3 regions of the Enterococcus saigonensis genome follow, and region 2 is predicted to be linked to each of the others. Evidence: predicted binding sites of a transcription regulator. Region 2 holds the regulator's gene; each other region holds the start of a gene.
What was found. Region 2 encodes NrdR, which represses ribonucleotide reductase genes. Its sites were predicted from a motif close to ACACNATATATNGTGT; they were not measured.

Region 1: the regulator NrdR is predicted to act here: its motif matches at 6,616-6,631, upstream of nrdD (anaerobic ribonucleoside-triphosphate reductase).
Region 3: the regulator NrdR is predicted to act here: its motif matches at 5,606-5,621, upstream of EsVE80_RS10490 (deoxynucleoside kinase).

The regions. Positions count from the first base shown of each region.
Region 1 is NZ_AP022822.1:865,117-873,294, reverse strand. Features, by position in the region: gene dltD (D-alanyl-lipoteichoic acid biosynthesis protein DltD) at 1-148, opposite strand, end outside; gene dltC (D-alanine--poly(phosphoribitol) ligase subunit DltC) at 151-387, opposite strand; gene dltB (D-alanyl-lipoteichoic acid biosynthesis protein DltB) at 404-1,600, opposite strand; gene dltA (D-alanine--poly(phosphoribitol) ligase subunit DltA) at 1,600-3,111, opposite strand; gene EsVE80_RS04030 (teichoic acid D-Ala incorporation-associated protein DltX) at 3,125-3,274, opposite strand; gene EsVE80_RS04025 (FtsX-like permease family protein) at 3,591-5,639, opposite strand; gene EsVE80_RS04020 (ABC transporter ATP-binding protein) at 5,629-6,396, opposite strand; gene nrdD (anaerobic ribonucleoside-triphosphate reductase) at 6,802-8,178, shown strand, end outside.
Region 2 is NZ_AP022822.1:1,590,031-1,598,208, forward strand. Features, by position in the region: gene EsVE80_RS07480 (tRNA (adenine(22)-N(1))-methyltransferase) at 1-516, opposite strand, end outside; gene dnaI (primosomal protein DnaI) at 619-1,542, opposite strand; gene EsVE80_RS07490 (replication initiation and membrane attachment family protein) at 1,542-2,912, opposite strand; gene nrdR (transcriptional regulator NrdR) at 2,931-3,407, opposite strand; gene coaE (dephospho-CoA kinase) at 3,612-4,214, opposite strand; gene mutM (DNA-formamidopyrimidine glycosylase) at 4,217-5,059, opposite strand; gene polA (DNA polymerase I) at 5,072-7,714, opposite strand; gene EsVE80_RS07515 (Bax inhibitor-1/YccA family protein) at 7,897-8,178, opposite strand, start outside.
Region 3 is NZ_AP022822.1:2,206,382-2,214,559, reverse strand. Features, by position in the region: gene adhE (bifunctional acetaldehyde-CoA/alcohol dehydrogenase) at 1-515, shown strand, start outside; gene EsVE80_RS10515 (hypothetical protein) at 659-1,126, shown strand; gene fni (type 2 isopentenyl-diphosphate Delta-isomerase) at 1,202-2,269, opposite strand; gene EsVE80_RS10505 (phosphomevalonate kinase) at 2,253-3,371, opposite strand; gene mvaD (diphosphomevalonate decarboxylase) at 3,403-4,377, opposite strand; gene mvk (mevalonate kinase) at 4,370-5,305, opposite strand; gene EsVE80_RS10490 (deoxynucleoside kinase) at 5,682-6,341, shown strand; gene EsVE80_RS10485 (magnesium transporter CorA family protein) at 6,437-7,342, shown strand; gene EsVE80_RS10480 (pentapeptide repeat-containing protein) at 7,335-7,970, opposite strand.

The DNA of each region.
Region 1 (8,178 bases), 720 kb from region 2:
GCAAAATATTACCGGACATCGAACTACTAGCTTGGGCCCATAAGCCTTTATCTTCATCATTAATCTTAAAAGGTGAAAAGAAAAATAGCGCTAGCAGGACCGCAGCTGCTATTACCGGCCCAAAAATAGCAAGAAGCTTTTTTTTCATCATTAATTCCCTTTTAGTTCCAAAACTTTAGCAATGATTTTATTTGGTGTGTCCCATTCTTCACGGTCAAATTCTGAAACAGGAACTTGAACATCTAATTGTCCTTCTAATTCTACTAATAATTGCACAGTAGCCATGGAGTCCATTAGTCCTTCATCAAATAAATTAACATCCAAATTTTCTTTTACTTCATCTGTTCCGGTAATTTCTTCTAAAATGTTCAATACTGTATCTTTCATTTTTCATTCTCCTCTTTTAAATTAATTTATCTAAAATTCCTGAAAAAATCATAAAGCTAAAACATACTGCCTGAAAGTTTAAAAAGATTGCCAATCCATGGGTAAACTTATTTGACGGCAAATTCTTATGTTTTTTCTTATAACGTAACCAGGCGTCGGTTAAACAAATCAGCGCTGCGTGGTATAAACCATAGACAATATAATACCAAGCTAGTCCGTGCCAGACTCCCATTATTAAGAAAAGGGCAAAATAACCAACATTTGAAGCAACGATGCGACTTTTGAATACTTTCTTTTTCAACAAAGTAAACATCAGACGCATATAAATATAGTCGCGAAACCAAAAAGACAACGTCATGTGCCAGCGATTCCAAAATTCTTTGATATTCCAAGCTAAAAATGGTTTATTAAAGTTCATTGGTGTTTCATAACCTAAAATATTACTGGTTCCAACAGCAAACAAACTATAGCCGGCAAAGTCAAAGAATAAATACATACTGTAAACATACATATAAGCAACTAACGGCCAGGAAATTCCACCATTGAGGATTGTCGCTCGTTCAATTGGCGGCAGTAAAACTGAACCAAAATAATAGCCAATAATAAACTTGTATAAAAAACCGATAAAAATACGGTGAATCCCCGTGCCCAAAAGATCTACATATTTTTCTGGTGTCGGTGGATTATCTAAGTCCTTATCAAAACGGCGGAAGCGATCAATTGGTCCTGAAGAGATGGTCGGAAAAAATAATAGAAACTGGATGTAATGCCAAACTTTATATGATTTAATCATCCCATCGCGTGTTTCCATAATCATTTGTACTGATTTAAAAGTCAAATATGAAATCCCTAAAAAACCTAAAATTGAACTGTGACCACCGTTAAAAAATGGCACAATTTTGGTGATCGCTAAAGGCAAAATTGCCAAGAATACAGCGGTATAAAAGACACTACTGCTATTTTTTTGCTGCCGATATAAAAAATACAGGTGGACCAATACTGTTTGCCAAATAACATAGCCAATCAGAGCAACTCCTTGATGCCAACTGGCACCACCAAAACTAATATATAAGAAAAACACCGTTACTAAACTTTGGTAAAAGGAAGGTCGTTTTCCTGCAATTAACATACTTAAAATCAGTGGCACAAACGCAATAAACAATAATAAAAAGTACTTCGGATCTGCATAAGGAATACTATGTGGAAAGACCATTAGCCGTTCACCTCATTTATCAGACCCTTACGATCAATTTTACCGTTGGCGGTACGAGGTAATTGTTCAACATAGACAAACCGTTGGGGAATCATGTAATCCATCACACCTTCAGCTAATTCAGCTTTAATTGCTTTTGTTAATTGAAACTCTTTAGCAAATTCATTTTCATTGGGAACTACAAATGCCACTAATTGTTGAACTTTATGATCTTGATACTTTGGTACCACAGTTGCTTGTTTTACTAAGGAAACTTGATTTAAATGGTGATCAACATCTTCCAATTCAATACGATAGCCATGTAGTTTCACCTGAAAATCAATTCGTCCTTCATACCGTAATAGACCATCATCAGGCAGGCTACCTGCATCTCCAGTTCGATAAGCCCAGTTACCATCTAATAAAAGGAAAGCCTGTGCCGTCTTTTCAGGATTATTCAAATAGCCTTTGGAAACACTCGGACCAGAAATTACAATTTCGCCAACTTTGCCAGCTGCTAATACTTGTAGGTCGTCCATGATGGTTACTTTTGTATCCTCTTTTACATATCCGATTGGCAAACGATCAACTTGTTCCAATAAAGTAGAAGTAATTTCAACACTTGAAATCGCGACAGTTGCTTCAGTTGGGCCGTAGGTATTGTAAATATGCGCTGCTGGAAAACGTTCCAATAAACTTCTGGCTGTTTTTTTTGTTAATTCTTCTCCACAAAAAATGAAAGTCGTTAAGCTAGGGATATTTTCCCCATTAAATTCTTTTTCCATTAGGCAAATATCCATAAACGAAGGGGTTGATACCCATACATCTAGTGCCAATTGGGGTAGTGTCGCAAAAAGTGCTTTAAAATCGTTAATAATTTCTTTTTTCAAAGGAACCAAAGAACCGCCTGAACACAAAGCAGGATAGACATCGAAAACAGATAAATCAAAAGAATAAGGCGCTTGTGATAAAAAGCGACTTTGTTTTGGCAAAATAAAATCTGTCAACGTCCAGTTTACAAAAGATAATAAATTTTCATGACTAATTTGTACTCCTTTTGGAACACCGGTTGTACCTGAGGTAAAAATTAAGTAGTAATTTTCATCTTTTTGAACACTTTCAAATTTTGGTAAGATCTGATTTTGGTAGAAAATTTCTTTTAATGCAACTGGGGACAAAACGTCACAAGTAATCGGAATATCGGGCCATTCTTCAACACTAATGATTAACGTAGGTTGTGCAACAGCTAAAATTAATTCTACACGATCATTTGGAGTATTCGCTTCAATAGGAATATACGCATGTCCTGCTTTACTAGCACCTAAAAATGCAACCAACATTTCGAATTCTAAGTCGCCGTAGACAACGATAGGGCCACGATCCATCAGTTTTTCGCTCAAAAAGGCAGCAAGCTGATCAGACCATTTTTTTAACTGACCATAGGTATATTCTTTTTCATCAATATAGGCAATGCGATTAGGTTCAGTTGCCCCCCAAGAATCAATTTGTTCAATAATATTTGTTACAGTCATCTGCTCTCACCTCTTAAAATTCGTTGTAAATAAATGTGCCGCCTTGAATATTTTTGTAATGATACAAATAGACTAAAATTAGCACGACACAGAAGTAAAAGAGCGTTTTTCCAATAAAAGTTAACCAATAGTGGGTATTTTCTTTATGTAACCAATTTTTCATTATCACTCTCTCCTTTTCCTTTGCAGTATAAATTGAATCAAGACTTTCTAACATTTCTTTGGCTTACATAGGATAAGAAAATCTAACACTTTCGTCACTTAAGGGCTTTCAATCAAATTACTTAGTTTACAAGCAGTCTAACATCATTTAGACGTCTATTTTTAACCTTTTAAATTAAGTAAATCTGCATTTTTTAATGTGTTACAAAGGCATAAAGATTTCCAAATGAAAAAGACAATGTTTTAAAATTACTGAAATCAAAATAATACGGCGAAATTTCAGTTTTTTTCTAAAACATTGTCTTTTCTAATTTATATTAATTTTCCCAGCTATGCAGAAAAAACTTAACAGTCAAAATATAAGCAAAAAAGTAAATGACGGCTACAATGCCACAAAACAGATAAGCTAACCAATAACTGCCATTTGTAACAAATTGCGACCAAGTGTAAATAGCAAAGCCAGCATGTCCGGTAATTAGCACAACCGGGGATGCAAAAATCCAAGCATTTCGATAGTAGAGATTGCGTTTCATTTGTTTCCGACTAACGCCTAGTTTCTGTAATAATAGATAATCTCTTCTGCCTTCTTCTACTTCTGAAAGTTGTCGCAGCATTAAAATTGCAGCTGTTGTAATGGAAGCAATCATCCCCAAAAAGATGGCAACATACATAAATATTCCTGCTTCTCGTGTAGCTCGTCTAACAATGGGATAGCGACTAGTATGATTTAAGCGAGAATAGTTTCCAGTAAAATCATGAACTGTTTTATTTTCTAATTCTTTTGTTGAAATGGTTCCTTTTAAACTTTTATTTTTATAAGTAAAGTCATAATAAATATCATTTCCCCAATCTGACTTTAATTCTTTTTCAACAATAGTAGCAAGTCTCTCCTCATCTTTTGCCTTCACATCAACCATTGCAATGGTAAATTCTACCCCTTGTATCAATTCAAATTGTTCATCCGGTACTACCAAAACTCCCGTGTCATACCGTAACAACGAGTCTCCTAACAAATCAGAATAAAAATGTTGTACCGTAAAATCAAGCCCATTTGGCAAGGTAAACTTTCGACTTAACTCGCTAACCCCGTTAAACACCACGTAATCATAATCAAATAAAACACCTTTATTTTTTGACAAGTTGTCAATGATTGGTAGTGTTGGATGTGCTTTTTGAAATTTTTGATAATCGCTATAACGCAACACATTCATCAAGTTAAGTTGTTCCACTTCTTCGCTGCTAAAAAGTTTTAAAGCAAACTGTGTTGCCGTTACTTTGTAGCGAAGGCTTTGGACATTTTTAATTTCCCCATCATTTTCTGCAATGATCTTTGTTAACTTCGGCAATTCATTACTGTGAACTTGAAAATCTACTGGTGTTTCGTTTTCACTTACTTTACTTTGGATGCTAACAAGTGAAATAGCTCCACCGATTAAAGCAAGTGCCAATGCTGTTAAAATAGTCAATAACGCCATAGAACGCCAATTTTTTAAGATAGAAACAATTGTACGACTACGCTCGTAATAATTTAAACCATGATAGTGAGATTTCTTTTTATCTAATAAATAAAAAATAGTTTTTATACCATAACGATAAAAAAGATAGGTGGCAATAATACATGTTAATAAAATTCCTCCTGGTAGCCAAAATAAAATCGTGAAACTTTGCGTCATCATTACAAAACGAAAAATTAAGGGACGAATAAAAAAAGCCGCTGTATAGGCTGCTATAATTAGCATCACACTGAAAAAACCCAATTTTAATTCATACGGTTTTGTCTTTAACTTTTGTAAATCCGATTGTTGTTTAGTAGCAAAAAGCCCATCTACTCTTTTTTTAGATAAAACGATAATATTTTGAAAAGCACTTAGAATAAAAACAAAGATAAAAACAGCCGCGGTCACTTGAACAGATTGCCATGAAAAAAAGAGGGTGCTATTGACATCGAGTGCCATCGCTTTTACCAGTATCATAGAAAAAAGTTTTGAAAAGATGACACCAGATCCGATTCCTAACAAAAAAGCTACTAAATTCAAAGTGAAAATTTCTGCTAAAGATTGAAAAATAATGCGGCGCCTTTTTAGACCAAAAAGTTGATAAAGTGCTACTTCTTGTTGGCGTCTAGCAATAAAAAAACGATTGGCACTTAAAACAAAAAAGACCAACATAATAATGACAAAAAAACTGCCTACATTTAAAATGTTTTCAATTTTTATATCTTGACTGGCTCTTTTGGTCAAAGGTTGATCATGGGTCATGGCATTAAATGAATAATAAATCATAACGGCCATTGTAATACTAATTAAGTACACGCCATAGTTCCTAGCTTGTTTAATAAAGCTACGCCACGTTAATTTATAAAGCATTGCGTCGTCCCCCACCGCCTAAAGTTGCCTGCATGTCAATTACCCGTTCAAAGAAATCCTGCCTAGAGCCTCGTTTAACAACTTCAGCAAAAAAAACACCATCTTTGATGAATAAAATACGATTACAATAACTCGCTGTATACGGATCATGGGTTACCATTAAAATCGTTTTATTTTCTTTTTGATTAATTTCACTCAAATAATAGAGTAATTCTGTCGCAGATTTTGAATCCAATGCTCCAGTCGGTTCATCGGCAAAAATAATTTTTGGTCGCACGACCAATGCTCTAGCAGCAGCAACTCGCTGCCGTTGACCTACTGATAATTCTTCTGGATAACGTTGCATAATTTCTTTTATTCCAAGTAAAGTTGTGGCGTGTTGCACACGTAGTTCAATCTCATCATCTTTAATGTGATCAATTGCTAAAGGTAAAATAATATTATCTTTAGCCGTTAACGTTGGTAATAAATTAAACTCTTGAAAAATAAAGCCTAGTTCTTTACGGCGAAAATCACTTAGTTGATCTTCTTTTAACGCTGTTAAATCATGGCCATCCACTGTTACACTACCAAAAGTAGGTAAAGCAATTGATGCTAAAATATTCATAAGCGTTGTTTTACCGGCCCCACTAGGACCCATAATACCTACAAACTCACCTTCATCCACACTAAAAGAAAGATTATCTAACACCTTCATTTGATTAAAGCGATTGCCATATGTTTTACTTAAATGTTTTACTTCAATTATTTTTTTCATTGGATAACCTCTAATAACAAGCCCGAAAAGAGTTTGTCTATTTTTATATTTACATGGTAGCATAAGCTGTTTTAAAAGCGCAGTTTTTAACTTAAGTCAGGAATAAAATTTAAACAAAATTTTTTATCTCATCTTATACTTTTTTATACAAAATTCAATTTTTTATAAATCCCAAAAGCCTATTGTTATCAGTTTTCAATTTTTTTACATATTTTTTATACACCATATATAGTGTTTTTTTGTTATAGATCAAAACGACACCACTATATATAGGTTGCATACGACTTGCTTTTCAGCTATCATATTATGTGAGTTCAGACACAAGTTAATGTCTGGTTAAAGCTAGCCTTTCGTAAAATAATTCACAGCAAAGGACTTGGTTTAAGAAATAAAGGAGTGAGCAAAATGATGGATTTAAAAAGTGATCAGGTAGCAAGTGAGGTTCAGCCACAGCTACAAACGATTAAAATCATTAAACGTGACGGTCGCCTAATGGACTTTGATGACCAAAAGATTTACGATGCATTGGTTAAAGCAAAACAGCAAATACACGGAGAATTATCACCGATTGATCATGAACGCCTATTAGAAATAGTCGAACGAATAGATGCCGAAATTGGGCAACGTTTTACCACAGATGTCAAAATCTATGAAATCCAAAATATTGTCGAACATATCCTTTTAGAAAAAGGTGAATATGAAATCGCTGAGGCTTATATTAACTACCGTACCCGCCGCGATTTTGATCGCAGCAAAGCGACTGATATTAATTTTACAATTGGTCGTTTAATCAATAAAGATCAAAGCGTTGTAAATGAAAATGCTAATAAAGACAGCAATGTTTTTAATACCCAGCGGGATTTAACAGCTGGTATTGTTGGTAAATCAATTGGATTAAAAATGTTACCCAAGCATGTCGCAAATGCTCATCAAAAAGGCGATATTCATTACCACGATTTGGATTATCATCCATATACACCAATGACAAATTGTTGTTTAATTGATTTTAAGGGTATGTTAAATGACGGTTTCAAAATTGGAAATGCCGAAGTCGAATCACCAAAGTCTATTCAAACAGCAACAGCCCAAATTTCACAAATCATTGCTAATGTAGCTTCTAGTCAATATGGTGGTTGTTCCGCTGATCGAACAGATGAATTATTAGCTCCTTTTGCTGAATTAAATTATCAAAAACATATGCAAGATGCCCACGAATGGATTGAAAGCCCTGACCGACGTGAAGAGTATGCCAAAGCAAAAACAAAAAAAGATATTTATGATGCGATGCAAAGTTTAGAATATGAAATTAACACACTATTTACTTCAAATGGACAAACACCTTTTACTTCTCTTGGTTTTGGTCTTGGAACAAGCTGGTTTGAAAGAGAAATTCAACGAGCTATTTTACAGATTCGCATTAATGGATTAGGCAGCGAAAAAAGAACTGCTATTTTTCCTAAATTAATTTTTTCAATTAAAAAAGGAATAAATTCTAATCCAACTGATCCAAATTACGATATTAAACAATTGGCTTTAGAATGTGCTACCAAGCGTATGTATCCAGATATTTTGAACTACGATAAAATTGTGGAATTAACCGGAAGTTTTAAAGTTCCAATGGGCTGCCGTTCTTTCCTACAAGGCTGGCAAGACGAAAACGGTCAAGAAGTAAATGTTGGCCGCATGAATTTAGGCGTTGTTACTTTAAACTTACCTCGTATTGCTTTAGAAGCTGCTGGTGATCAAGATAAATTTTGGACTCTTTTAGAAGAACGATTAGCC
Region 2 (8,178 bases):
ATCGGTTAATTGGGATTTAACAACTGTCTTTTCAGCTACAATAACTTCATAAATTTTATCATTTTCCGCTAGAATACTTTCTGTTAAAATCTCATAGCCTTCTTTTTGTAACCAGCGGCGAACATTTGCTTCTCCAACATTGGGCTGTAATATCAAACGCTCATGACCAGACAGTTGCCCTTGTGTTTTTCCATTTTCCAGAATACTTGTGATTAATGTACCACCCATCCCCGCAATGGTAATTGTATCAATTTCATCCTCTTTTTTTATTGCTGCTAAACCATCAGCTAAACGCACTACAATTTTGTCTGCTAAACCACTTTTAACAACTTGTTTTTGCGCTGATTGAAAAGGCCCTACCACCACTTCGCCACACACAGCATAGGAAATTTTCCCTACAAGCATTAATGCGACTGGCAAATAAGCGTGATCTGAGCCAATATCAGCTAAACGTGCACCCTTTGGTACAGCATTACCAACGACTGTCAGACGTTGTGACAGTTCTTGTTCATTCATATTCTGTTCTCCTTTAAAGGTTAAAATCAACTCATTTTGACCCGTTTATTTCGAAAAAATTGGCACAAAATTTTCGCAAAAGAAAATTCGTGCCAATTCATTTTAATCATTACGACGATTAGGTCCTGACATGACAATTTCTTTTGCCAAATAACGGATACGTTCCATAATGCGTTTGGCTTTCAACGGCTCATCCGCAGTTTTCGTTAGCCGCAAATGATTTTCCAATCCATCCATTGTAAAATTAGAAGTAAAAAATGTCGGTAATTGTTCTTGCATACGATATTGCAAAATAACACCAAATATTTCATCTCGTGTCCAAGCAGTTAAAGCATCTGCTCCAACATCATCTAAAATGAGTATCTTAGGCTTTTTCACATTTTCCAATTTCTCAGCGACAGTATTATCCGCTACTGAACTTTTCATCATGGAGGTAAAGGTTGGCATATGCACCATCATAGAAGTATAGCCTCTTTTTGCTAACTCATTTGCCATGGCACCTAATAAATACGTTTTTCCGACACCAAAATCACCAGCTAGATACAATCCTTTATGAAAAGACTTTGCATTTTCTGCATAGTTTTTAATAAACTTCATCGTCTCAAATAACGCTTCTTCTCGTTCGTCTGTTTTATCAAAGTTTTTCATACTCGCATTCCGAATATCTTTGGGGATGTCAATGGTGCTAACGCGATTTTTAATTTCTTCTTGTTTCCGACGCTCCACTAAATCTTCGGTTGGAACATAGGCAACATCAATATAATGAAAATTCAAAACTAGGCGGGGCTCATATCCTGGCGCCATCATGGCAGGATCGTTTAACTTAAATTTGCGTTTTTCTTGAACGAATTCGTATAGTTTAGGGTAACTCTTTTTTATATCTGCTTCCGTTAATTTGTCTTTATTTTCATCTAAAAATTTTTTCACTGCTGTATCTGCTAAAACTTCTTGCATCATCGCTTCATATTTTTTTTGAAAATTTTGCCGTTCAAATAATTGATTGACACTTTTGCCAACATCATCCATTATTTTTCACCTTCTTCGTCATTGAAATACTCTCGCATCATTTTATCAATCTCTGCTTTACGAGTCGGGTCACTTGTCGTTTGATTTTTGGACCAGTCTGGTAAATCTTCTTTTTTCACAATATTTTGTGTTCGGCTGCTATTTTTTTTGCGTTGCTCTTTAGCCGCTTGTTTTTCTTTTACCGTTTTTTGGACATATTTAATAGCAGCTTCTGGGGTATTAATTTTATTTTGCGACCAGTCATTAGCTATTTGATTGGTTAATGCCTGTGGTAGTTGAGATTTATTTTGATCAACTAGTAAATAGTTCAATAAAATATTAATGACTGCTGTCGGTAAGGGGGATTTTTCCACCAAGTCCGTCAACAACCACTCCTCATTTTTCGTGACATAGCCACCTTTAGCCGCTTTCAAATTAACCAAGTACTCCATTGGCGCTAACGCTTCGCTATCTAAAATTCGATACCAATCTGCTTTTGTAAATCCTTGAGCTAACAAAGTATTTTTACGACGAATCTGTTGATCACTTTCGTAATTTGGCGTTGTTGTTTTTTTTTCTGATAAGATATTTTGGCTTTGTTTATACACAATATTTTTCAATTTTCGTGCATCAATTGTTCCATCTGCTAAAGAAACTGCTTCAGCCATTAAATTAGTTAATTGCACTTCATCATAACCAAACATTTCATGATATAGCGTAAGGCTATTTTTTAAAGAGTCTGTTAACTGCATAGGATTAATAAACTTTTTCGTCGCTAAATCACGCAACAAACTCCAATTTAACTGGTTTTTATCCAATGGTAGCTGTGTATCTGCGTGAGCTATCTCTTCAGTGACCGACTCAACTAGGGCTTGATTAGCTTGGTATTCTCTTTGGGAAAAAGTATACACAGAACCAAATTTTGTCGTTACTTCTTGGTAGTTAGCTGTTTGAATGTCTTGAGGTTTAAAGCGACGATTTAATTGTCGAAATTTATTTTGCCCTACTTTTACAACCAATAAAAAAGACATTAGTTCATCTTTTAAAAAGGCTTGTGGTGATAAAGGTTCCATTAAAACATATAAAAACCGAATTTCTGGTTGTTCTTGATAATAAGTTTTTAATAGTCCAATTCCTTCTAAACGTTTTTTGGCCACTTTGAAAGCCGAAATTCCGATATCTAAGGCATTAAGTAATTCTAAGTGGTTATATTCTTCTTGTGTATCTTCAAAGTCTTGTAGTAAACAAAAGTACAAAGCTAGCGCATCCGCACCAATAATTGGCTGATACAAATTTACCAAAGCTTTTTGTCCCTCACTTGTGAGGGGTAAACTTTTTTTTACTTCATAAACTGCTTTTGGTTGTAGGTTGGCTTCATAAGCATATTCCAAAAAAATGCAGCCTCCAATTTATTCAGATTCGTTTTTGCCGTTTGCTTTGGCAACAATATCTTGTAATTCTTTTAAGAAAACCGACATATCTTTAAATTGACGATAGACACTGGCAAAGCGAATATAGGCGATTTCGTCAACATCCACTAAGTCTTCCATCACATACTCGCCAATAAGTGTTGTAGAAATTTCGTTTTCTCCTAAAGAACGGACACGATTTTCCACATGGTCAACAATTTCTTCCATTTGTTCCATAGCAACTGGTCGTTTTTCTGCAGAACGAATTAACCCACGCAAAATCTTTTCTCGATTGAATTCTTCCCGTTCACCATTTTTCTTAATCACTAGTAAAGGTGCCGCTTCTATTTTTTCAAAAGTGGTAAAACGGAAGCCGCAATTTTCACATTCTCTTCTTCTTCTAATCGTACGTCCATCATCGGTTTGACGACTATCAATAACCCGTGAACTATTATGGTGACATTTTGGACAACGCATCTTTTCACCTCATTTATTTTCTAGGAATTTTGCTTATATTATAACAGAAAAAAATTGTGTTGTATTGTCTTGCATCTAAGAAAAGACAGCGTTATACGTTTTTACGCAATATTTTAAAAAACTAGCTTTCTTTTTAGATAATAAAAAGCCTTGGAATAAAAATAGCTTCCAAAGCTTTTTTACAACATTACGTCAGAAAGACAACTAGTCTTTATTTTTAAAATGACTTTCTAACCAATTGACGACTTGTTGGACTGTCGCCTCTTTACTACCATTATTGTCAAAAACAGTATCTGCTAAAGCCTTCTTTTCTATTAATGGCATTTGACTGGCAATCTTCATTTCTGCTGTTTTTTCGTCGATATGATCTCGTGCCATCAATCGTTTTTTTTGCTCTGAAAAGTCGACATATACTACAGCAACTTCGTCCATATAATGATCGTAATGACCTTCGTACATTAGAGGAATATCTGCCACAACTAACGGGCTGATTTTTTTTCCAGCAATAATTTGCCCTTTAATTTTTTGACGCAAATATGGGTTCATTAATTCATTCAATTGTTGCCGTTTTTGGCTATCTTTAAAGACTATCTCTCCTAATTTTTTGCGATTCAATTCACCTGTTGCACTTAGAATTCCCGACCCAAATACAGCAACAATAGCTGCCAATGCTGCTTGGCCAGGTTCAACAATTTCTCGTGCTATCACATCCCCATCAACAACAGGGAATCCCTTTTCTTTAAAAACATCGACAACGGTACTCTTACCACTGGCAATTCCCCCAGTAATACCTAACACAAAACTCATGCTCAGCACCTCGCAATTAATTTTTGACAGTGAGGACACAAATGAGTGCCACGTTGTGCTACTTTGATTTTTTCAATTGGTGTTTGGCAACGTGGACAAGGTTGTCCGGTTCTACCGTAAACATTTAGCGACAATTGGAACTTTCCTGCCTCACCTAATGCATTTAAGTAAGTCCGTACGGTAGTTCCACCAGCCGCTACAGCTCTTTTTAAAACATCAATAATTGCTAAACGTAATCGCTTGATTTCTGATTCACTGAGGGTGTCACAAGGTTGCATTGGATGAATTTTCGCCAACCATAATACTTCATCAACATAAATATTTCCTAAACCCGTTACCATTTTTTGATCTAATAACGCTGGTTTAATTTCCCGTTTTGTTTTTGCCAAATCTCGTTTGAATTGTGCTAATTTAAACGTTTCTGGAGTTGGTTCTGGTCCTAATTGCGCAATACTTTTAAATCTTTTGGCTTCCCCTTTTAATACTAGCTCCATTCTGCCAAATTTACGTACATCACGATATTGCAATTGACTACCATCTGTAAAATGAAAAATGACGTGTGTATGTTTTGTCACTACTGCATGTGTCTGTGCGGAAAAAAACTCATATTTTCCTTCCATACGTAAATGAGAGATTAATTCATAATCAGAAAGTTCAAATATTAAATATTTTCCCCGACGATTAATTGTTTCAATTTTTTGACCACTTAATTCTTGCTTGAAGGTTTCTACTTCAGGCAGTGCGATGATTTTGGACCAGAAAACATCCACTGTCGCAATTTCTTTATTTAAGATAAGCTGTGACAATCCTCTTCTGACTGTTTCTACTTCAGGTAATTCTGGCATCTTTTCCCCTTCTTATTTGGCATCGTACCACGTATCCCCCCAACTACTATCTGTAACAAGAGGGACGTGTAATGCCACAGCATTTTCCATGACTTCTTTTACTAGTTTATCTAATTTTTCTAATTCTGTAGTTGGTACTTCAAAAACCAGCTCATCATGCACTTGTAATAACATAACGGCTTTTAAATCTTCTTCTTGCAATCGTTTTGCAAGCTCAATCATCGCAATTTTTAAAATATCTGCTGCACTACCTTGGATTGGCGTATTAATTGCCGTGCGTTCAGCAAAAGAGCGGATATTAAAGTTACGTGCATTAATATCTGGCAAGTACCGACGACGATGATACAATGTTTCGACATACCCTTTGTCTTTTGCATCCCGTACAATATTTTCCATATATTGTTTAACCCCAGGATACTTTTCAAAATAAGTATCAATGTATTGTTGCGCCGCTTTTCTTGAAATTCCTAAATTTTGTGATAAACCATAATCAGATATACCATAAACAATCCCAAAATTCACTGCTTTTGCTTGGCGACGCATATTAGGTGTCACATCTTCGGCATTTTCAATTCCAAAAACTCGCATAGCAGTGCTGGCGTGAATATCTTGTCCTTCCAAGAACGCTTCTTTTAAGTGCTTGTCATCTGAAATATGGGCTAATACGCGTAATTCAATTTGAGAATAATCTGATGAGTAAATGACCCAGTCTTTTGCTCTTGGTACAAAGGCTTGACGGATTTTGCGCCCTTCTTCCAAACGAATGGGAATATTTTGCAAGTTAGGATCTACTGAACTTAAACGGCCCGTTTGGGTTAAAGTTTGGACATAACGGGTATGGATTTTTTGATCAGGTTGAATCACTTTTAATAAACCTTCAACATAGGTCGACTGAATTTTGGCAATTTGACGATACGTTAAAATATCAGCCACGATCGGTGCTTGCTCTTGTAATTGTTCCAAAACATCTACTGCCGTTGAATAACCGGTTTTCGTCTTTTTAATTACAGGAAGTCCCATCTTTTCAAAAAGAATAACACCCAATTGTTTCGGTGAATTCAAATTAAACACTTCGCCTGCTTCTGCATAAATTTTTTCTTCAATCTCATGCAAGCGCGTAGCAAATTCTCCTTTCATATCCAAAAGACGTTTACTGTCAACAGTGATACCAGCTATTTCCATCTCTGCTAGAATTTGGGATAAAGGTAATTCCATTTGATAAAACAAATCGCTCTGATTTTTTTCTTTCAAATCTTCAGCTAGTTTTTCACTTAAAAATAAAATTGCCTTCACTTTACGCGCTAAATGAGCATAAAAGTCTTCCATGTTTTCTGGCAAGCCTTTTTTTGCACCTTTGCCATAAACGGCTTCGTCTGTTTGGATATCTGTAAAGCCGTAATGTTCTGCCACCCCTGCAATGTCGTTATTGCTATCATTGGTATCTAACAAATATGCAGCAAGTAACACATCAAAAGTAATGCCTTGTGGTCGTTTGGCATAACGTTTTAAAGCAACGTAAGTACGTTTGGCATCATATGTTTTTTTATTATTTTTTTCTTGTAACCAATTTTGAAAATCTTGATTCTCAAATAAAGCTACATTATCTGTTACGTAAATCTTTTTATCATTTCCCCAAGCAATACCAACAACGTCAGCCAGATGATAATTATCAACTAACATCTCAGGATATATTGCCATATCTGATTGGAACATATCCGCAGTAAATTCATCTACTACTTCAAACATAATTTCTGCCAAATCAGCTGGATCCTCGGTAATGTTTAATTTACTTAGAAATTGCTTAAAATCCATTTCTTTGTAAAATGGCACCAATTTATCCAAATCTTTACCTGAATATGACAAGTCTTCAATTTTAATCGTTACCGGCGCTTCCGTATTAATAGTAGCTAATTTTTTTGACAAAAAAGCTTGCGCTTGATCATTAATTAGGTTTTCTTTCATTTTGCTTTTTTTCAGTTGCGCAATATTTTCATAGATTCCTTCAACAGAGCCATACTCTTTTAAAAGCTTAATTGCTGTTTTTTCACCAATTTTAGTTACACCGGGAATATTATCTGAGGCATCACCAGCCAAACCTTTCATATCGATAATTTGTTGGGGTGACAAGCCATCGTATTTTTCGGCAATGTGCGCTGGTGTATAAGCCTCAATTTCACTAACACCTTTTACTGTAATATCAACGGTCACATCATCACTGGCCAATTGCGTTAAATCCCGATCTCCAGATAAGATTACCACTTCAAACTCATCTTTATCCACTTGAGTTGCCAGAGTACCGATAATATCGTCAGCTTCATAATTTTCAAGTTCATAATGTTTTACACCGAGTGCGGTGATAAGTTCTCGAATGTAAGGGAGTTGTTCCCGAAATTCACCAGGAGTTTTCGCCCGCCCGGCTTTATAGTCTTGATACATCTCTGTTCGAAAAGTTGTCTTACCGGCATCAAAGGCCACCAACACATGGGTTGGTCTTTCTTTTGTCATCACATTTTCAAACATTGTATTAAAAGCATAAATTGCATTCGTATGCAAACCATTCTTGTTTTTAAAGCGCTCCAGCGAATTATGCAAAGCAAAAAAAGCACGATAAGCTACGCTATTGCCGTCTACTAATAAAAGTTTTTTCTTCGTCATCGAAATTCTCCTTATCTTGTTGATTTTCTAACAACAATTTGCTGCAATCCCACAAAAGTTCCTCTTTATTCTAACAAAGTTCTAGGAAACTAGCGATGATTAATGATCAGTAAATTTCAAATAAAAAAGGAGAACTTGGTGATTTTTCCCAAGTTCTCCCAACAGTTATTGCGTCTTAAAAATTAATCTCGACCAAAGATGCGTAAGAACGCCAATAACAAGTTAATGAAGTCTAAATAAAGTTGCAATGCTACAAAAACAGCGATTCCTGTATTTTCTGTTCCTCGACTTTGTTCATAATACGTTTTAATCATTTGATGATCATAAGCAGTCAAGCCTGCAAAGACAAAAACTGTTACAATTGACATCAAATATTCTACTGGACCACTGTGTAAAATTAAGCCATTTAACAGCATTGTGATTACAATTCCGATTAACGCAATGAAGCCAATACGTCCTACAAC
Region 3 (8,178 bases), 620 kb from region 2:
AAACACCGGATATGGAATCACGTGAAAAAATGCATAATGCTTCCACAATGGCTGGGATGGCATTTGCAAATGCATTCTTGGGTATTTGTCACTCAATCGCTCACAAAATTGGTGGCGAATATGGTATTCCACACGGACGTACGAATGCGATTTTATTACCGCACATCATCCGTTACAATGCCAAAGACCCACAAAAACATGCAATGTTCCCTAAATATGACTACTTCCGTGCTGATACAGACTATGCGGATATTGCAAAATTCTTAGGTCTTAAAGGTGAAACTACTGAAGAATTAGTTGAAGCATTAGCAACAGCAGTTTACGAATTAGGTAAAAAAGTCGGTATCGACATGAGCTTGAAAGCACAAGGTGTAACGCAACAAACATTGGATACAACTGTTGATCGCATGGCAGAACTTGCTTATGAAGACCAATGTACAACTGCTAATCCAAAAGAACCTTTAATCTCGGAATTAAAAGGTATCATTATTGAAGCGTACAACGAAAAAGCTTAAATTTTACAGCTAACGTTTAAAACGTATAACCAACAAAAACCGTCAGGCTTCTTAGCAGCGTGACGGTTTTTTATTTGCCTTGACTTTTTGTAGCCATAATTTGATACTTGGCTATAAGAAATAAAAGGAATGAAGGTGAAAAAATGTTAACAGCCAAAATTGTGCAATTAAAAACATCCCAAACATTGTTGAAGAAATTTATCGCAGGAATTGAAAATTCTACAAATGATGCAACAATATCTCAATTACGCGATGATTTAATTGATTATGGTGAAAGTTTATCTGTGATAAGCTATTTGGTAACTGAGCAAGAAGAAATTCAATCTGAAAAATACGAAATACGGAATATTTTGCAACAGCAATATCTGCTGATACAAAATATTATGGCTGCGTTACAATCAGCAGAAGGTCAACAAGAAGCACAAGAAATATTTGCCTTGACTCCTGGTGCAATTCGACGCATGAGGGAAAGTTTAAAGGGGATAATGGAGCTCAACCGAACATTGCAAAAAGAGCCTAATCTAATAGTCGATTTGACTAAAGTACCTGTTACAAACAAAACGGCAGTACCAGAAAAGCAGAGCTTTTTGAAACGTCTTTTTAAAAAATGATAAAACAAAAATAGCATTCTTTTCAAATTTTGAGAAGAACGCTATTTTTTTGTTGAACTCAAAAGCTAAATGTGTTTAAAAACGTAGAGGTATTTCATTTTGTCCTCTACCGGCATACTTTTTTACATCGATACTGCGGGCTTGGCACCATTGCCATACCTCATCAGTAAAGATAACTGGGACTGTTTCCAGAGTATGTGTATTTTTTTTACCCACCATTGTGTAAAGCAGGGCTAAGTCTTCTTGCCAACTTTGAATCATCTCAATGGTAGCCTCAACGCCATGGCTTAAAAGGTGATTTAAGATTGTGGCAGAAATTCCGACGGTGTCGGCACCTAAAATAAGGGATTTGAAAATATCAAAAGCGTTCCGAATACCACCTGAAGCGATTACTTCAAACGAGCGGGTTACTTGGGCAGCCTCAAGTAAAGAAATAACGGTCGATTGACCGAATTCGCTTAAATATGCCATCTCGCGCTTTGGTCGGCGTGCATTTTCAATTTGGGTAAAGCTAGTACCGCCTTGTCCAGAAACATCAATTGTTTGAACTCCGGCACTAATTAACTGCAGCATTGCTTCTCTTGTCATACCAAAGCCCACCTCTTTGACGACCACAGGTACTTCAAGTTTAGCAGTAATCTCAGCGATATTATCCAACCAATCAGAAAATGAACGATCGCCTTCTGGCATTACCAATTCTTGTGGTGCATTTAAATGAAGTTGTAAGGCATTTGCACCAAATAGTTCCACAGCGCGCTGCGCATTTTCTAAGGTATTGTGCGCACCAATATTTGCGAGAAAAAAGCCAGTGGGATTTATTTTGCGCACCACTTTAAAACTATCACTAACACTTTCATCTTTTAAAGCTGCGGTAACAGAACCAGTTGCCATCATTAAACGGCATTCTTTTGCAACGAAGGCCAAATCACGATTGATTTGTAATGATTTTTTGGAACCACCTGTCATGGCATTAATGAAAAAAGGAAATTCTTCCTTGTGATTTAAAATTTCAGTAGACAAACTGACATCTTTAACGTCAATTTGCGGCAAAGGGTTGTGAATTAAACGGACTGCGTCAAAATCATTTGTTTTCTCTTTGTGAAAAGCTTTTGCTAAGCTTACGTGTTCATCTTTGCGATTCATGCTGCGTCCTTTCTTCAACCTTTTTAGGATAATGATAAACGTGTAGGGGAAGTGGCGTGATACCCGCTTTTTCCCAAGCGCTCATCAGAGGCAATATACCACTTTTTTGATCGGTAATTACAATTCCGCAATCACCACCGCCGGCACCAGATGATTTAGCAGCACCACCGTAGTTTTCAGCTAAATCACACAATGTTTTCAATGCCGGCGTTTCGATTGTGACATTGGTGATTTGCGTTAACTCATTTAAAAGACGACGATTTTTCTTAATCATTTTCTTGATTAAGGTGATATTTTTAGTGTGAAATCCAGTAACCATTTGTTCCACACATTCTTTGCTAGCAGCTAGGAATTCTTCATAGGAAGTAGAGGTTTGTTTATTTGCTCTGGATTCATTTACTTGATCCACTAAATCAGAAGTAGAAGCAGGAGATCCTGTCCAACCAATTAATAAACGCAAATGAGAAACTTCAGGTAGCGGTGTAATGGCAAGCTGAGGCCATTCTTTTACTAATAAATTCGTAATGCTCTCAGTTTGACGATGTTTTTGCAACCAATTTTGATCAAAGGTAGAAAAAGCAATCCAACCACCATAAGAACTTGCCGCAATATCTCCGCAAGACCCATTGCCTTGGACTTCTAGATGGGCTAAAGCTGCGAGTTTAAAGGTCATCATTGGTGTTAAAGAAAGCTCATAAAAGGCACTCAACGCCTTAACTGTTGCGACGGTTACCGCCCCGCTAGAACCTAAACCGTATTTACGACCATTAGAATTATCCAATTCACTCGTTACTTTTAGATCAAAAAATGCCAGTTGCTTATCTTGTTCTTGAGCATATTTTTCGGTGATTTTAATTGCGGCTAAAATATAATGGAATGGATTTTCCCGAATATCTAAAACCAACTCACCACCACGACGTGTCCATTTTATTGGTAGCTCGCTGTATTGCGCTGATTGGATGCTACCACTTTTTTTGGCTGCAGTAATAGTAACTGTGATAAATTGGTCGACAGCAATAATGATTGCTGGATGGCCTGCTTCAACCACTGCGTATTCTCCTGCAATATAAAGTTTTCCTGGAGCCGAAGCTTCCACTAACATCTTTTCTTCCTCCTATAAGTTGCCTACTTTGTTATAAATAGGTGATTCCTGGGCCACTAAATGCGGTAATGAGTTGCTCATCAGCAAAATAATGTGTAAGTTTTTCTTTTAGTTGTGCGACGTCTTTTCGTTGGCACAAAACTTTAACGTTTGGCCCAGCATCCATGGTGAAGTAACAAGGTAAACCTGCTGCACGAATTTTTCTAACGGCATTCATCGCCTTCAAACTATCGGGTGACCAATAAGTAAACGGTGGCACGGCAGCTAATGTTGTCCCGTGCATTTTTAAAGCATTGTTTTCAGTGACAGTGCCAAGCTTTTCAAAGTCCTGCGCATGAATGGCGATTTTAGCACTGGCTAAATCTTGTGTTGTCGTTTGCAACCAACCATCATAAAAGGCGGAAGTTTCAACTGTTTTACGCATCCCATCACGGCTGGAAATATCTTTTTCTTGATCGTTAATTAAAATGAATAACATTGCAAGTTCATTTTCCCAACCGCTACTTGGCACAACTTCGGCAAAAGAAGTTTCATCACTATTGCCTTTTTGCCACTCTACAAAACCAGGAAAAATACTGCGACAAGCAGATCCGGAACCTCGTCTTGCTAAACGCGATAAATCGCGGTCAGATAAATCTAATTGCAGTGCTTGATTACACGCTGCGGCAAGAGCTGCTAAGCCGCTTGAAGAAGAGGCTAATCCAGCCGCTGTAGGGACATGGTTATAGCTGTTCACTTCCGCAAAAAGTGGGCAGGCCGCTTTTTTACGCACCAAGTCTAAAAAGCGGCTAATTTTTTTTGTCCCTTTTTCATCTTGTAAAGTATCATCTAGATAAAAAATATCAGTTGTTAACTCTTCTGAAAATGTCACTGTTGTTTCAGTATAAAAAGCATCTAAAGTTAATGAAAGGCTATTATTCATGGGAATAATTAAATCTTCATTTGCTTTGCCCCAATATTTGATTAAGGCGATATTGGTGTGTGCTCGGGCACTTCCTTTAAGCATATTGATAAACTCCTAATTCTTGAATCCAAGTTGCTTTAGCACCTTGGTTGGTTAAAGCCGTGGTGATTTTTTTGGCAGTTTTGTAATCGGAAGCTAAAGCGATCATACAACCGCCTTTACCACCACCGGTTAGTTTTGCTCCTAGTGCACCGTTTTGATTGGCAACGGTAATTAAATTATCCAATGTTTGATCGCTTACTTGCAAAGCTGCTAAATTTTTTTGAGCAGCATTCATTAACTCCCCTAAGTAAGGAGCTTGATTATTTAAAATAGCATTTTTGGCTTTTAAAGTTAAATCCCCTAACTCATTCATCAAACGACCGGTAGTCTGGGCGTCTTGTTCAAAACGCTTTGCTACTGCCTTGACAGTTTGTCTGGTTTTACCTTTGACTCCTGTATCTGCCACAATTAAAAAAGCACTGATATTGATGGGGAAAGTTTCAAAAGTAGCACCTTTTTGAAATAAAATTGGCTCGTCTCCTGCTGTAGCTGCAGCATCAATACCGCTTGGATTACCATGAGAAATTTTCTCTGCATAGTTTACATAGTTTAGTAAAAGCTTAGAACTTAAGGGACGATTTAGCCAATCAAAAAAAGCACGCGTAATGGCGACTGCCACAGCAGCGCTAGATCCCATTCCTCTTTCAGCAGGAATAGTACTGGAAATCGTGATTTGAACAGGTGGTGTAGAAAAGTCATGACGCAATTGGTGAATTAGTGTTTTAATATTTTCCAGACTTTTTGGTGCTTTAGCTAAGGGTCCGACAAAATACCCTGAACGCAATTTTTCATAAGCATGGTCGGTTATTTCAGCTGTGACATGGGTAGGTTGAAACGGAAAAGCAATTGCTGGTTTTCCATAGACAACAGAATGCTCTCCCATTAAGATAATTTTCCCATTGGCATTACCTTCACCACTGGATTTCATGCAAATGCCTCATTTCTTTTTTTATTTATACAAAACAAAATATGTACTGCTTGTCCATTCTACTAAAAATTAAGCGACTCGTTAAGAGTTTATGAAAAATTTCAATACTTTTCAATTTTTTCTTAAGAGATTTTTTTAACTTCTTTTTTTATTTTATTTAAAAAGAGTAGTCAAAGTTAGCGATTTACTTTTTGTCAGGGAAAATAAATGATCAAACGTCACCTGTTCATTTTTATGCTATGTTGGCTGTAAGATTTATTGAAATGGTGGCAATTTTTGTGAGTATTTTCTTATTTGACGCAACTAGATGTTGTGGAGTATATTGTTTTAAGTAATAGCAAAACACAATATTTAGTGATAGGTGAGTTGGAGGTCCATGAGTGTGATTGTATTAGCGGGTACCATTGGTGCAGGAAAATCAAGTTTAACTGAGATGATAGCCAATCATTTAAACAGTAAAGCGTTTTATGAATCAGTTGATGACAATGAAGTATTACCATTATTTTATCAAGATCCTAATAAGTACGCCTTTTTATTGCAAATTTACTTTTTAAATAAACGTTTTGATAGTATTAAACAAGCCCTACAGCATGAAGATAATGTTTTGGATCGTTCTATTTATGAAGATTCGTTGTTGTTTCATTTAAATGCTGACTTGGGACGGGCCACTGCAACAGAGGTGCAAGTTTATGATGAATTACTTGCCAATATGATGCAAGAATTACCCTATGCAGCGCAAAAAAAACATCCTGATTTGTTAGTTCACATTAAAGTTTCTTTTGAAACGATGTTAGCTAGAATTAAAAAACGTGGTCGCGAGTTTGAGCAATTAGAATATGACCCAAGTCTGTATGATTATTATCAAGAATTAAATCGGCGTTATGATGCGTGGTTTGATAATTACCACGAAAGTCCAAAATTACAAATCGACGGTGATTTGCTGAACTTCGTAGAAGATGAAGGAGCAGCAAAAGAAGTAATCAAAATGATTGATGATAAGTTAGCAGAAATTCGGCAGTTAGAATTTATTAGCTAAAAGTAAAAAGCTGGAATCCATGCGTATAAGTAGGGATTCCAGCTTTTTTTGTTATAATGTTATAAGTAAAAGTAGAAAATCAAATGAGGTGGAAAATGGAACATAAAAGAGAATTCAATCAAGGCGCCTCTTATTGGGTACAAGTAGATAACCACAGTGTTACTACTTTAAGTGAACTGCAAGAGAAGTATCAGTTAAGTGATGAGATGCTAACATATTCTTTAGATAAAAATGAACGTGCACGGGTAGAATACGATCCAGAAGAACATGCTTTTTTATTAGTGTACAATGTTCCACATCGTCATAAGACCGACAATCATTATGAAACAAGCCCTATGACTTTTATTATTAAAGAACGCCATCTTTTTTCTTTTACGACCGAACATACGGGGTATGTAACGGACATGATGGAAAATCTCCTTCACAAAAATAGCAATCAAAGTGAATATAGCTTATTGTTTCACACGCTGTTTTTAATTTCAGATTCTTTTTTTCCGTTAGTAGAAGAAGTCAATAGTGAACGAATGCGCTTAAATAAAAAATTACGAGAACGGACAACAAATAAAAATTTGCTAGAACTTTCAGACCTGGAGATTGGGTTAGTCTACTTAGTAACAGCCACTAAGCAAAATGCTGTTTTATTACAACAAATTCGGGCTTTGAATATTTTCCATCGCCTGCAAGATAATGAAAAAGAGCAACTGGATGATGCTTTAATTGAAGCCAAACAAGCTGTTGAAATGACGAATTTAGCTTCTCAAGTCATTGATCAGCTTTCTGGTGCGTATAACAATCTTTTAAATAATAATTTAAATGACACGATGAAATTTTTAACTATTTGGTCACTTTTACTAACTGTACCAACAATTGTTACCGGTTTTTTTGGCATGAATGTCCCATTGCCTTTTTCAAATTCTGTCTTCGGCTGGGCAATTGCAATGTTAATTAGTATCGGCTTATCTATCTGGATGCTTTTAGCTATGTGGCGACGCATTAAATAAGCGAATCTTCAATCACAAGTCCCAGACTTGCTGCAATGACTAAGGCTTGTTGAGAGTTTACAATAAGCCCGCGTAAGTTTTGGTGGTCAAATGTGATGCGATAAAATTTATTTGTGCTAAAATCAAGTTTGTTTAAACGGGTATGACTCCAATTGCTACCTGTCAAATCATTATCAAGCAAAGCTATATGTTGCCAGTTTAGACTGTAAAACTCACTATCAGTTAGACGACAACGAGAGAAAGTCACCACTTTTAAATTGGCTTGGCTAAAAGAGGCAAAGTCACAAAGACAATCTTGAAATTGACAATCACGTAAATAACTTTCTGAAAAATTGGCCCCTGTTAATTTACATTGGTCAAAAATTACTTGGTGAAAGCTGGCTTTTAGCCATTCAATATTGGAAAAATCACAATTACGAAAAATCACGTTGCTCGCCTCAAAGTTGTCTAGGCGCGTTTTATGCAAGGTGATTTTTTCTAATACGCTCTGGCGAATGATAATATTTTTACCAGTTAAGTAGCTGTAATCACTGTTAGTAAAAGCATTTCCCTCAAAGAAGGCTTCATCTTCAATAAAAAAATCAGTTTTAATTAAATCCGGTAATTGGGGTAGGGCAGGTTGTTTCATAGTAGGCTCCTTTTTTTGTTGGTAGGTGCATTGTAGCGAAAAAAAGCATGAAAAACAAACGGTGTAAAGGAAATGTGTCAGAGTACTTAAAAATATTTATTATTTTAGAATAATTATTGTGAAAAATATTTTATCTCATAAATTTTTAATTTTGAAAACGTATTATCGCAAGCTTTAGAATGAAAACTACCGTTATAAATAAGGAGAT